Caldimonas brevitalea: one gene and its partner. The protein of the gene in region 1 interacts with the protein of each later gene in a pairwise test. Links are inferred from orthologs where the notes say so. Each region holds a gene or a part of one and is shown on either strand. Other genes may lie near its edges.

Region 1 (7,451 bases):
GAAACGCAGGGCCGCATCCACACCAGCGCCTGCACGGTCGCGGTGATGCCCGAGCCCGACGAGGCGGAAGAAGTGGCGATCAACCCGGCGGAACTGCGCATCGACACCTTCCGCGCCAGCGGCGCCGGCGGCCAGCACGTCAACAAGACGGAGTCGGCGATCCGCATCACCCATTTGCCCACCGGCCTGGTGGCGGAGTGCCAGGACGACCGCTCGCAGCACCGCAACAAGGCCAAGGCGATGGCGGTGCTGGCGGCACGGCTGCGAGAGCGTGAACGGACCGAACGCCAGGCCAAGGAAGCCGCGACCCGCAAAAGCCTGGTCGGCACGGGCGACCGCAGCGACCGCATCCGCACCTATAACTTCCCGCAGGGCCGCCTGACCGACCACCGGATCAACCTGACCCTCTACCGTCTGCAGGCCGTGATGGACGGCGACCTGGACGAGGTGCTGGGCGCGCTGCGCACCGCCCGGGAGGCGGAGCAACTGGCCGAGCAGCTCGACGCGCTGGAACTGGGGAATGCATGAGCGCCGCCCGGCCGCCCGAAGGGGCTCGCGCCGCAGTGCGCAGCACGGAGGCTTTCCAATGAGCGCCGCCCGGCCGCCCGAAGGCGCTCGTACCGCAGTGCGCAGCACGGAGGTTTGTCAATGAGCGCCGCCCGGCCGCCCGAAGGGGCTCGCGCCGCAGTGACCATGGCGGCCGCCTGGGCGTCAGCCGTGCAGCGGGGCCTCGAGCGGCTCGACGCGCAACTGCTGCTCGCCCATCTGCTCGGCTTGCCGGCCGCCCGGGCCCGCGCCTGGCTGCTCGCGCACGACACCGACCCACTCGCCCCGGCCGTCGCGAGCCGATATGCCGAACTGGTCGAGCGACGGCTCGACGGCGTCCCGTTGGCCTATCTGGTCGGCGAGAAGGAGTTTTACGGGCTGCGGCTGGCGGTCTCGCCGGAGGTGCTGGTGCCGCGGCCCGACACCGAAACGCTGGTGGCATGGGCCGTGGAGCTGGCGCAGCCCCTGCCGGCGCCGCGCCTGGCCGACCTCGGCACCGGCAGCGGTGCGATCGCCCTCGCGCTCAAACACCTGCTGCCGCATGCCGAGGTCACCGCCACCGACCTGAGCCCCGCCGCGCTCGCGGTCGCCCGCGGCAACGGTGAACGGCTGGGCCTGCCGGTGCGCTGGCGGCAGGGCTGCTGGTGGGAGGCGCTGGCGGGCGAGGCCGACGAACAACACTACGACGTGGTGGCCAGCAACCCGCCCTACATCGCCGAGCGTGACCCGCACCTGGCTGCCTTGCGACACGAACCGCTGCAGGCCCTCGCCTCCGGACCGCTGGGCCTCGACGCGCTGCGGCAGATTGTCGCCGGCGCTCCGGACCACCTGACCGACGGCGGCTGGCTGTTGTTCGAGCACGGCCACGAGCAGGCCGACGACGTGCAGGCCCTGCTGCGCAAGGCCGGCTTTGTCGACGTGAGCACCCGCGTCGACCTCGCCGGCCGCCCCCGCTGCACCGGCGGCCGGTGGCAGGTCTCGCGCTGAGCCGAGCGGTTCGCGTCCTGAACGTCGCGTCGCAACGCGTATCAAAGAGTTTCTGTAGCACCGAGCTGTGGCATGCGGCACGCGACCGTCAGGTCTCGTGTGCCACCCTATTGGCGACGCACCCTGAGAGGTCTAGCATGATCCCATCGTCGTGTCGGCGCCGCCCGCTCGTCTTCTGGGAGGGCTCGGCGCCTTGAGGAGCGAGCCATGAAGACCGCCGTGTTCGTTCGTCTCGGCGCCGCGTGCGCCACCGCCTGCCTCTGTCTCACCGCGTCTGCCCAGAGCGCTTTGTCGGTACGGGTCGAGGGCCCCGGCTTGAAGGCCGGATACGCCCTGGGCATGCGGCCCGCCGCCAGCCTCGGCGTGAAAGGGCTGCAGTGGAACCGGTGGCGCGACGACGTCGGCGCGCGCGGGTTGCCCGCGTTGGGCCTGAGTGAATGGTCCGTGCTCGGCGACTACTACTTCCGCCAGGACGCAGGCCTGCGGGCCACCGGCGGTGTACTCAAGGCCGACAAGGCGCAGCGCGCCGCCCCCGAGGAGCGCCCCGCTCCGGCGCCCGCCTATGGGACCGGCGCGCGCAGCAGCCCGACACTGGGATTCGACAGCAGCAGCACCGCCGTGCCTTATCTGGGGATGGGATACAGCGGCGCGGCGCCCTCCGGCGGCTGGGGCGTGTTCGCCGATGTCGGCGTGGTGATGTTGAAGCCGAAATCCACCGTCAAACTTGGCTCGGCGGCCAACGGCGCCTGGTACAGCAACGAATGGACGCGCCGCGAGGGTGAGGTCGACCTGCCCCGTGCCCTGGGCGAGTGGCGACTCTCGCCGCTGGTCCAGGTCGGCGTTTCCTATTCGTTCTGAGGCCAGCCCGCCAGCCCCGACCGGGGCGCGCAAGGACTTGACGCAACGCGCTTCGGCCTGCGGTTTTTTGCTCTATAAAGTGGGCTGCTTCCCGATCCAACGCATCCACACACCCCACCATGAGCGACGTTCAACAGCGTATCGACGACCTCGTCAAGAACAACCGGGTGGTGCTCTTCATGAAGGGCACTGCGCAATTCCCCATGTGCGGTTTTTCGGGCCGTGCAGTGCAGATCCTCAAGGCCTGCGGCGTCACCGACCTGAAAACCGTCAACGTGCTGGAAGACGAAGAGATCCGCCAGGGCGTGAAGGAATACGCCAACTGGCCCACCATCCCGCAGCTCTATGTCGACGGCGAGTTCGTCGGCGGCTCGGACATCCTGATGGAGATGTACCAAGCCGGCGAGTTGCAGGACGTGCTGCGCTCCTCGTGACCCGCCACAGCGACCTGGGGGCCCGATTCCGGGCGCTGCCTCCCCGGCCGTCCCCGGCGGGCCTCGCATGACCGCCCGGCTGGTGGTCGGCATCACCGGCGCGACCGGTGCGATCTACGGCGTGCGCCTGCTGCAGCGCCTGCGGCAGCTGGAGGTCGAGACCCATCTGGTGGTGACGCCGGCCGGCGTGCTGAACGTGCACCATGAACTGGGCCTCGACCGGGCGACGCTGGAGGGCCTAGCGGCCCGCGCCTACCACCCCGGCGATGTTGGCGCGGCCATCGCGAGCGGTAGCTTCCAGGCCGACGGCATGCTGGTCGCGCCTTGCTCGATGAAAACGCTGGCGGCCGTCGCCCACGGTCTGTGCGACAACCTGCTGACGCGCGCCGCCGATGTCACGCTGAAAGAGCGCCGCCGCCTGCTGATGATGGTGCGCGAGACACCGCTGCACCTGGCCCATCTGCGCAACATGACGGCGGTGACCGAAATGGGCGGCGTGATCTTTCCGCCGCTGCCGGCGTTCTATCACCGGCCGCAAAGCATCGACGAACTGGTCGACGAAACCGTCGAGCGGGCGCTCGCGCTGATGGGAGTGCGGCAGGCCGCCCCGCGGCCCTGGCAGGGGCTGTGAGACCGCCGGCGCCTCAGTCGCGCAGTTCCCACAACTTGCGTGAGGCGAACACCGCGCTCGGGTATTCCGGGCGGCCGCGGCTGCCGTTGTAGCGGCCGAGCGCCAGGTAAAGGTCGCCCTTCTCGATGTCCACGTAGTGACGCAGGATCACGCAGCCGAAACGCAGATTGGTCTGCATGTGGAACAGCTTGCCGGGGTCGCCGTCGCCGATCAGCCGGCTCCAGAACGGCATCACCTGCATGTAGCCGCGCGCACCGACGCGGCTGATCGCGTATTTGCGAAAGCCGCTCTCCACCTGGATCAGGCCGAGCACCAACGCCGTTTCGAGCCCGGCACGGTGGCTTTCGTACCAGACGGTCTCGAGGAATTCGAGGCGGGTCTGGGTGTCGGGCTTGCGCTTTTTCAGCCGTTCGCTCATCGCGCCTAGCCAGCGCAGGTAACGCAAACGGTCTTCGATGTTGGTGAACACGGCCTTGGGCGGCGCCGTGTTGCCGATGGCGGCCGACAACGCGGTCTTGACCGCATTGGCCAACGGCTCCTCGACCTGCCCGCCAGCCCATGCAGGGCTGGCACCGCCCGCCAGCAACAGGCCGGCAGCGGTGCCACTCAACCAGTCGCGGCGCGTCAGTCCTGCACCGCCCCACACCGGTCGCGTCATGCGCCGAGCTTCTCCCGCAGCAGTGTCACCACGTCGGCCACGGTCACCGAGGTCGCTTGTGCGTCGCGGCGACCCTGGTATTCGAGCTTGCCGTCCTTCAGGCCGCGGTCGGAGATGACCACCCGGTGCGGCACGCCGATCAATTCCCAGTCGGCGAACATCGCCCCGGGGCGCTCACCGCGATCGTCCAGCAACACGTCGACGCCCAGCGCGGACAGCTCGTCGTGCAGTTGTTGCGCAGCGGCTTGCACCTCAGCGGAGCGGTCGTAGCCGATCGGGCACAGCACCACGGCAAACGGCGCAATCGAGGTCGGCCAGATGATGCCGCGCTCGTCGTGGTTCTGCTCGATCGCGGCGCCGACGATGCGGGTCACGCCGATGCCGTAGCAGCCCATTTCCATCGGCCGCGGTTTGCCGTTTTCGTCCAGGTAGTTGGCGTTCATCGCGGCGGAATACTTGGTGCCGAGATAGAACACGTGGCCGACTTCGATGCCGCGCTGGATCGCGAGCACACCTTTGCCGTCGGGCGACGGGTCGCCTTCGACGACGTTGCGGATGTCGGCGACCGCGTCGGGCTCGGGCAGGTCGCGGCCCCAGTTGACACCGGTCAGGTGGAAGTCGGCCTCATTGGCGCCGCTGACGAAATCCGCCATCTGTGCCACGGTACGGTCGGCGATCACCTTGACCGGTTTCTTGACCCCGACCGGGCCCAGGTAGCCGGGCTTGCAGCCGAAATGGTCGGCGATCTCGGCCTCGGTCGCGAAGCGGAAGCCGGCCTTCAGGCCCGGCAGCTTGCCGGCCTTCACTTCGTTCAGGTCGTGGTCGCCGCGCAGCAGCAGCAGCCAGACGGTCGTCTTCACGATGTCGCCGGCCTCGTTTTTCTCGTCGGTCGCGAGCACCAGCGACTTCACCGTCTGGGTCAGCGGCAGGCCCAGCAGTTCGGCGACCGCGGCGCAGGTGCTGCGGCCCGGCGTCGCGGTTTTCTCGAGCGCGCGGGTGGCGGCGCCGCGGCTGGGCAGCAAGGCCACGGCTTCGGCCAGCTCGATGTTGGCGGCGTAGTCGGAGTCGGGGCAATAGACGATGGCGTCTTCGCCGGTCTCGGCGATCACCTGGAACTCGTGCGAACGGTCGCCGCCGATGGCGCCGGTGTCGGCGGCCACCGCGCGGTAGCGCAGGCCCAGCCGGTCGAAGATGCGGCCATACGCCGCATACATGTTTTCGTAGCTCTTGCCGGCCGATTCGACGTCACGGTCGAAGGAATAGGCGTCCTTCATCGTGAATTCGCGGCCGCGCATCACACCAAAACGCGGCCGGCGTTCGTCACGGAACTTGGTTTGGATGTGATAGAAGTTTTTCGGCAGCTGGCGGTAGCTGCGCAGTTCCTGCCGCGCAATGTCGGTGATCACTTCTTCCGACGTCGGCTGGATGATGAAGTCGCGCTCGTGGCGGTCTTTGACGCGCAGCAGCTCGGGGCCCATCTTGTCCCAGCGGCCGGTTTCCTGCCACAGCTCGGCGGGCTGAACCACCGGCATCAGCAGTTCCACCGCACCGGCGCGGTTCATCTCTTCGCGGATGATGGCCTCCACCTTGCGGATCACGCGCAGGCCCATTGGCATGTAGTTGTAGATGCCGGCGCCCAGGCGCTTGATCATGCCGGCGCGCATCATCAATTTGTGGCTCACGACCTCCGCATCGGCAGGCGCTTCTTTTTGCGTGGAAATGAAGAACTGAGAGGCTTTCATGGATGAAGGCCCGCATCGGCAACCCGAGCAGGCGGCAGGCAGCAGGGCTTAGGAGGGGTTGAAACCGCACCGGCCAGTGCAATAATGGTTTCAGTTGACAAAATTGAGGTTTGATTATGCTCGACCGGGAAGGCTTCCGGCCCAACGTCGGCATCATCCTGCTCAACCAGAAGAATCAGGTTTTCTGGGGCAAGCGCATCCGGACGCACTCTTGGCAGTTTCCCCAAGGGGGTATCAAACACGGCGAGAGCCCCGAGCAGGCGATGTACCGTGAACTGCATGAAGAAGTCGGGCTGAAGCCCGAGCATGTGCGCATCTTGGCCCGGACCCGCGACTGGCTGCGCTACGAGGTGCCGGAGCACTACATCCGCCGTGATGCGCGGGGGCACTACAGGGGGCAGAAACAAATCTGGTTCCTGTTGCAACTCACCGGGCGCGACTGCGACATGAATTTGCGGGCGACCGACCACCCGGAGTTCGATGCCTGGCGCTGGAACGAGTACTGGGTGCCGCTGGACGTGGTGATCGAGTTCAAGCGCGACGTCTACCAGATGGCGCTGACCGAGCTGGCGCGCTTTCTGCCGCGCGCCAACCACCACAATCGGTATCTGCGAGGCGGCATGAGGCCGCACCACCGCGACGAGACCGCGCCGCGTACCGAGCGGGGTTCGGCCCAGACGGTGGCGGAGCCGCTGGACGGCGACCTCGACGGCAATCTGTAGCGTCGGGCCGGCAGGCGGCGCAAACACCGCCTCGCGCCGGGCGCGGGCCGCGCAGATCCACCGCCACGGCATCTTCGCCACGCCAAGGCGACCGGTGCGCCTGCTGGCCCTCAGGCCAGCACGAGGTTGTCGCGGTGGATCATTTCCGGCTCACCGGTGAATCCGAGCAGTCGCTCGAATTCGCTCGAAGGCTTGCGGGCGATCAGGCGCGCCTCGCTGCTCGAATAGTTGGCGAGGCCGCGGGCCACCTCCAGACCGCTCGGATCGCGCACCGCGATGACATCGCCGCGCGCGAACTCACCGATCACCTCGACCATGCCGATCGGCAGCAGGCTCTTGCCGTCGTCGCGCAATTTCTTGACCGCGCCGTCGTCGATCACGACCGCACCGCGCAACTGCAGATGGTCGGCCATCCATTGCTTGCGGGCCGCGAGCTTGGGCGTCGACGCCAGCAACAGCGTGCCGATCGACTCGCCGGCCGCCAGGCGCAGCAGCACATCGGGCTCGCGGCCCCAGGCGATCACCGTGGAGGCGCCGCTGCCGGCGGCGCGCTTGGCGGCCAGGATCTTGGTGATCATGCCGCCCTTGCCGATGCTCGAGCCGGCGCCGCCGGCCATGCGTTCCAGCTCGGGGGTGCCGGCCTCCGACACCTCGATGAAGCGCGCGGTCGGGTCCTTGCGCGGGTCGGCGGAGTACAGGCCGCGCTGGTCGGTCAGGATCACCAGCGCGTCGGCCTCGACGAGATTGGCCACCAGCGCGCCCAGGGTGTCGTTGTCGCCGAACTTGATTTCGTCGGTCACCACGGTGTCGTTCTCGTTGATGACCGGCACGACCCGCAGGCGCAGCAGCGTCAGCAGCGTCGATCGGGCGTTC
Region 2 (5,243 bases), 2.5 Mb from region 1 along the record:
TGCTGATCCTGACGCGGCTGACCGCGGGCTGGGGCCGCTGGTTGTGGCCGCTGGGCCTGGTTGCCATCGTGTTGCCGCAGTTCGTGCAGCACCGGTTTTTCGAAGCGCCGTGGATCAACTGGACCGGGCTGGTGACCCGCAAGCCGGTCACCGAAGACTATGTGCCGCTGCTGCCGTGGTTGGGGGTGATGTGGTGGGGCATGGCGGCGGGGCAGTGGGTGTTGAGGCAGCGTGCCGGCTGGATGACCGGCCCGCTGCCGGACCGTTTACATCCGTTGGCCGTGCTCGGGCGTTGGAGCTTGAGCTTCTACATGCTGCACCAGCCGGTGTTCATCGGGCTGCTGTCGGCGTGGGTGTGGTTGACCCGCTGAGCGGTTGAGTGCCCAGTGGCGATAGGCAAGGCGTGTTGCCGCACCGGAATGCAAAAGGCGCCTTGCGGCGCCTTTTGAGAGAACAGCGTCAGCCCCGCATCACTGCTGGAACTTGTAGTCCGTCTTCGCGCCGTTGCGCAGGTCGTCGCGGAACTTGGCGATCTTCTGCTGGGTCAGGCTCTGCTGGATCTGCGGCTTGACCTCTTCGAGCGGCGGCACCTGGGCGGCGCGCACGTCTTCGAGCTTGATGATGTGGTAGCCGAACTGCGACTTGACCGGCTCTTGCGTGACCTGGCCCTTCTGCAGCTTGGTCATGGCTGCCGAGAACTCGGGCACGTAGCTGCCCGCGGCAGCCCAGTCGAGGTCGCCGCCATTGGTGGCGGAGCCGGTGTCCTTCGAATTCTTCTTGGCCAGGTCTTCGAACTTGGCGCCACCCTTGATCTGCGCGATCAGCTTCTTGGCCTGGTCTTCCTTCTCGACCAGGATGTGGCGGGCGCGGTATTCCTTGTCGCCGGCCTGGCCCTTGAACTTGTCGTACTCGGCCTTGATCTCGGCGTCGGTGACGGGGTTGTTCTTCTGGTAGTCGGCGAACAGTTCGCGGATCAGCAGCGTCTGCCGGGCCAGCTCGAGCTGCTGCTTGTAGTTGTCAGAGGCGTTCAGGCCACGCTTCTCGGCTTCCTGCATGAAGATTTCGCGCAGCACGACCTCGTCCTTCACCTGGCGCTCGATGTCGGGAGTCATCGGCTGGCCTTGCTTGGAGATCTGGCTGATCAGCGCGTCGGCACGCTCCTTGGGCACCGACTTGCCGTTCACGACGGCGATGTTCTGGGCCGACGCGGCCATCGGGGCCAGCAGGGCGGCGCTAAGAGCCAGCGACAACGCGCCGAACGCGAAATTCGTTTTCTTCATCGAAACCTCTCTTTGGAATGGGGGGAGATGCCAGCGTTGGACACCGTGGCGCGCTGCGCGTCAGCAGGCAGCACCGATGCTGTGGATCAAACTTCGTCGGGCGCGTGGGCCTGAATGGCGAGGGCGTGAATGCCCTGGGGAATCAAAGGCATCAAAGAACTATACACGAGGCGATGTCGGGCGATGCGTGACAAACCGAAAAAGCGTTCGCTCACGATGCGCACCGAAAAATGCCGCCCCTCGCGGGCGCCAGCATGGCCTGCATGCAAATGGCTGTCGTCCTGCACCTCGAGTTGCCGGGGCTGGAAACTCTCGCGCAGGGCGGCCTCGATCTGGCTTGCGCTCACCGCCATCGTCAGGGCTGCCCTTCGTTTTTCAGGTGACGGCTCAGGTACACACCCTGGCCCAACATGAACAACAACATCAGGCCCATGCCGCCGAACAGTTTGAAATTGACCCAGGTCGCCGTCGAATAACTGTAGGCGACGTAGATGTTGAGCAGACCCATCAGACCGAAAAACGCGATCCAGGCAAAGTTCAGCCGCTGCCATACCGGCGCAGGCAGTTCGATCTGCGTGCCCATCAACGCCTGCAGCAAATTGCGGCGGAACAGGGTATGGCTGATCCAGAATGCGGCGCCCATCACCCAATACAGCACGCTGGGCTTCCACTTGATAAAGGTTTCGCTGTGGAACCAGATGGTCGCGCCGCCGAGCACGGTCACGAGCACCAGGCTGACCCACAACATCTTGTCGATCTTGCGGCGCCGCAGCAGGAGCCAGACGATCTGGGTGGCGGTGGCGAGGATCACCACCACCGTGGCCAGCAGCACCGGGGCTTCCTTGGGGCCGACGACACCGCCCGACACCAGAAAGCCGAACCAGTCGGTGGCGACCGTGGCGGCCCAGTCGGACCGGTTCTCGGCATACTTGAACATGCCGAAGAACAGAATCACCGGCAGGAAATCGAACAATAGCTTCATCGAATCTCGGGAGGTGCGAAGACGTGGGGCAGCAGGGACCGGCGTCGCGGCTCAGTCCTTGCGCTCGTCGAAGTCTAACGCGGCCGAGTTGATGCAGTAGCGCTGGCCCGTCGGCGCCGGACCGTCGTCGAAGACATGGCCTAGGTGCGCGCCGCAGTGCCGGCACTTCACCTCGACTCGCACCATGCCGTGGCTGTGATCCATCTCGCGTTCGATCGCACCCTCGTCGATCGGCTGGAAATAGCTCGGCCAGCCGCACCCGGCGTCGAACTTGGTGTCGGAATCGAACAGCGGCTCACCGCAGCAGACGCAGCGGTACACGCCGTCGGCGGTCTGGTTCCAGTATTTGCCGGTGAAGGGCCGCTCGGTGGCGGCGTGGCGGGTGACCTGGTACTGGGTCGGATCGAGTTGGCTGCGCCATTCCTCGTCGGTCTTCTTGACCTTGTAGTCGCTCATGATGAACAAGACACCTCGATGGTTTGCGCCCATTCTGGCGGAAAGCCGGCATCCGCTTCATGCTCGGGTTGTTCGTCGTAGGGGCGCTCGAGCACGGCCAGCAGCCGCTGCAGCTCGCTGTGGTCGCCGGCCCGGGAGCGCCGGATCGCCACCTCCGCCAGGTGGTTGCGCAGCACGAACTTCGGGTTGACCCGGTTCATCCGCGCGCCGCGCTCGGCGTCCACGCTCGACTCCTGGCGCAGCCGCTCGGCATAGCGGGTGCCCCAGGCGTCGAAGCCGGCGCGGTCGACGAACAGGTCGCGCACGGAGTCGTTGGGAGCGCCCGGCGTGCTGACGAAGCCGGCGAGCCGGCGGAACGTGATGGTGAAATCGCACCGGTCCTGCGCCATCAGCCGCAGCAGGTCGTCCACCAGTTCGCGGTCGCCTGGAAGCGTTTGCAGCAGGCCGATCTTGTCGCGCATGCGACGCTCCAGCGCCGCGGGAAAGACCGTCTTGTACGGCTCCAGCGCCTGCTGCGCGGCGTCGGCGTCGGGGATCAGCGGCAGCAGCGCCTGGCCCAGCGCGTGCAGGTTCCACAACGCGATGTTGGGCTGGCGGTTGTAGGCGTAGCGACCCTGGTGATCGGAGTGGTTGCAGACGTGGCCCGGGTCGAACGCGTCGAGAAACCCGAACGGACCGTAGTCGATCGTCAGACCCAGGATGGACATGTTGTCGGTGTTCATCACCCCGTGGCAGAAGCCCACCGCCTGCCATTGCGCCATCAGCTCGGCGGTACGCCGCGTCACCGCATCCAGCAGCGCCGCCGCCGGCTGCGCAGCCTCCCGGCATTCGGGGTAGTGACACGCGATCACGTGGTCGGTCAGCTGCTGCAGCTGCTGCGGCTTTTCATGGTGCGCGAAGTGCTCGAAGTGGCCGAAGCGCACGAAGCTGGGCGCCAGCCGCGTCGTCACCGCCGCCGTTTCGATCTGTTCCCGACGCACCGGCAGCGCCGAGCCGATCACGCACAGCGCACGCGTCGTCGGGATGCCGAGCCCGTGCATCGCCTCCGAACACAGAAACTCGCGGATCGACGAGCGCAACACCGCGCGGCCGTCGCCCATGCGCGCATAAGGCGTGCGGCCGCTGCCCTTCAGTTGCACTTCGACGCCGCTGCCATCCGCCAGTTGCATTTCGCCCAACAACAGGGCACGGCCGTCGCCCAACTGCCCGGCCCAGACGCCGAATTGGTGCCCGCTGTAGACCGTGGCGACCGGGTCGAGCCCCGGCCACTGGGCGCCGCCGCTCAGGCACTGCAGTGCTTGCCAGTCGTCGCGCTGGGCCCAGTCGTCGGGCCAGCCGAGCATCTCGGCCGCGGCCCCGCTGGTGCACACCCAGTAGGGATCGGGCAGCGGTTGCGCCGTCCATCGGGTGTGGAACTCGCTGCCCAGTGCGGCGTACCGATGGACCCACGACAAGGCAGCGGGCGAGGGCCAGGTGCGCGGCTCCGGCGGCAGGTTCATCGCGCCAGTTTAGCGACGGCGCGCAATGCAGCACAGCTGGAGGGGCTCACAGTCGCCGAAACGACACTTGCCTAGGGAAAACGTCATGCGCTGCAGTGCAGCACGATTCCTATCATCCCCGGCAACGTCTAAATGGTTTTTTTATTCACTTTTCGCTTCTACTGACAGGAGATTCGGATGGCGCGTTTGATGGGGCAGATGATGCAGATGCCGTTGATGATTTCGTCGCTGCTCACGCATGCTGCACGGCACAACGGCGATGTCGAGATCGTTTCGAAGCGGGTGGAGGGCGACATCCACCGCTACACCTATCGGGATGCCGAGCTGCGCGCCCGCAAGCTGGCCCAGGCCTTGCAACGGCTGGGCTGCCAGCCCGGCGACCGGGTCGGCACGCTGGCGTGGAACGGCTACCGCCATTTCGAGATTTACTACGGCACCTCCGGCTCCGAGCTGGTGTGCCACACCATCAACCCACGGCTGTTTCCCGAGCAGATCACCTGGATCGTCAACGACGCGGAAGACCGCGTGCTGTGCTTCGACCTCAACTTCCTGCCGTTGATCGAGAAGCTGGCACCGCACCTGCCGACCGTGCAGCACTACGTCATCATGACCGACCGGGCTCACATGCCGGCCCAGACGAGCGTGCCCAACCTGCTGTGCTACGACGAGCTGGTCGAGGCCGAAAACGGCGACTACGAGTGGCCCGAGTTCGACGAGAACACCGCGTCGAGCATCTGCTACACCTCGGGCACCACCGGCAACCCCAAGGGCGCCGTCTACAGCCACCGCTCGACGCTGCTGCACGCCTACGCCTCGGCGCTGCCCGACGGAATGGGCTGCTCGAGCCGCGATGTGCTGCTGCCGGTGGTGCCGATGTTCCACGTCAACGCCTGGGGCGTGCCTTACTCGGCGCCGCTGGTCGGCGCCAAGCTGGTGATGCCCGGACCGCACATGGACGGCAAGTCGCTCTATGAGCTGTTCGAGTCGGAGAAGGTCACCTTCAGCGCCGGCGTGCCGACCGTCTGG

Evidence for each region.
Region 2: the proteins of grxD (region 1) and AAW51_RS12950 interact in binary tests that used the Escherichia coli proteins (3 or more experiments, as listed by UniProt). The link is inferred for Caldimonas brevitalea from one-to-one orthologs.

Annotation. Positions count from the first base shown.
Region 1 is NZ_CP011371.1:5,419,361-5,426,811, forward strand. What follows is about bases 1,270-4,167. They hold grxD (Grx4 family monothiol glutaredoxin), read left to right. Parts: upstream 1,270-2,510; coding sequence 2,511-2,825; downstream 2,826-4,167. Other genes in these bases: prmC (peptide chain release factor N(5)-glutamine methyltransferase), read left to right, coding at 1,270-1,533; AAW51_RS22895 (hypothetical protein), read left to right, coding at 1,741-2,391; AAW51_RS22905 (UbiX family flavin prenyltransferase), read left to right, coding at 2,893-3,456; AAW51_RS22910 (lytic transglycosylase domain-containing protein), read right to left, coding at 3,470-4,114; AAW51_RS22915 (proline--tRNA ligase), read right to left, coding at 4,111-4,167. Also shown: prfA (peptide chain release factor 1), read left to right, coding at 1-528; more of prmC, read left to right, coding at 649-1,269; more of AAW51_RS22915, read right to left, coding at 4,168-5,856; AAW51_RS22920 (RNA pyrophosphohydrolase), read left to right, coding at 5,973-6,578; proB (glutamate 5-kinase), read right to left, coding at 6,689-7,451. UniProt on the Escherichia coli protein: Monothiol glutaredoxin involved in the biogenesis of iron-sulfur clusters.
Region 2 is NZ_CP011371.1:2,920,900-2,926,142, forward strand. Bases 1-2,967 are described here. They hold AAW51_RS12950 (BolA family protein), read right to left. Parts: upstream 1,634-2,967; coding sequence 1,367-1,633; downstream 1-1,366. Other genes in these bases: AAW51_RS12940 (acetyltransferase domain-containing protein), read left to right, coding at 1-371; AAW51_RS12945 (peptidylprolyl isomerase), read right to left, coding at 471-1,280; AAW51_RS12955 (septation protein A), read right to left, coding at 1,636-2,262; msrB (peptide-methionine (R)-S-oxide reductase MsrB), read right to left, coding at 2,314-2,718; AAW51_RS12965 (protein adenylyltransferase SelO), read right to left, coding at 2,715-2,967. In the rest of the region: more of AAW51_RS12965, read right to left, coding at 2,968-4,217; AAW51_RS12970 (3-(methylthio)propionyl-CoA ligase), read left to right, coding at 4,395-5,243. UniProt on the Escherichia coli protein: Transcriptional regulator that plays an important role in general stress response. Has many effects on cell morphology, cell growth and cell division. Acts by regulating the transcription of many genes, including dacA (PBP-5), dacC (PBP-6), ampC and mreB.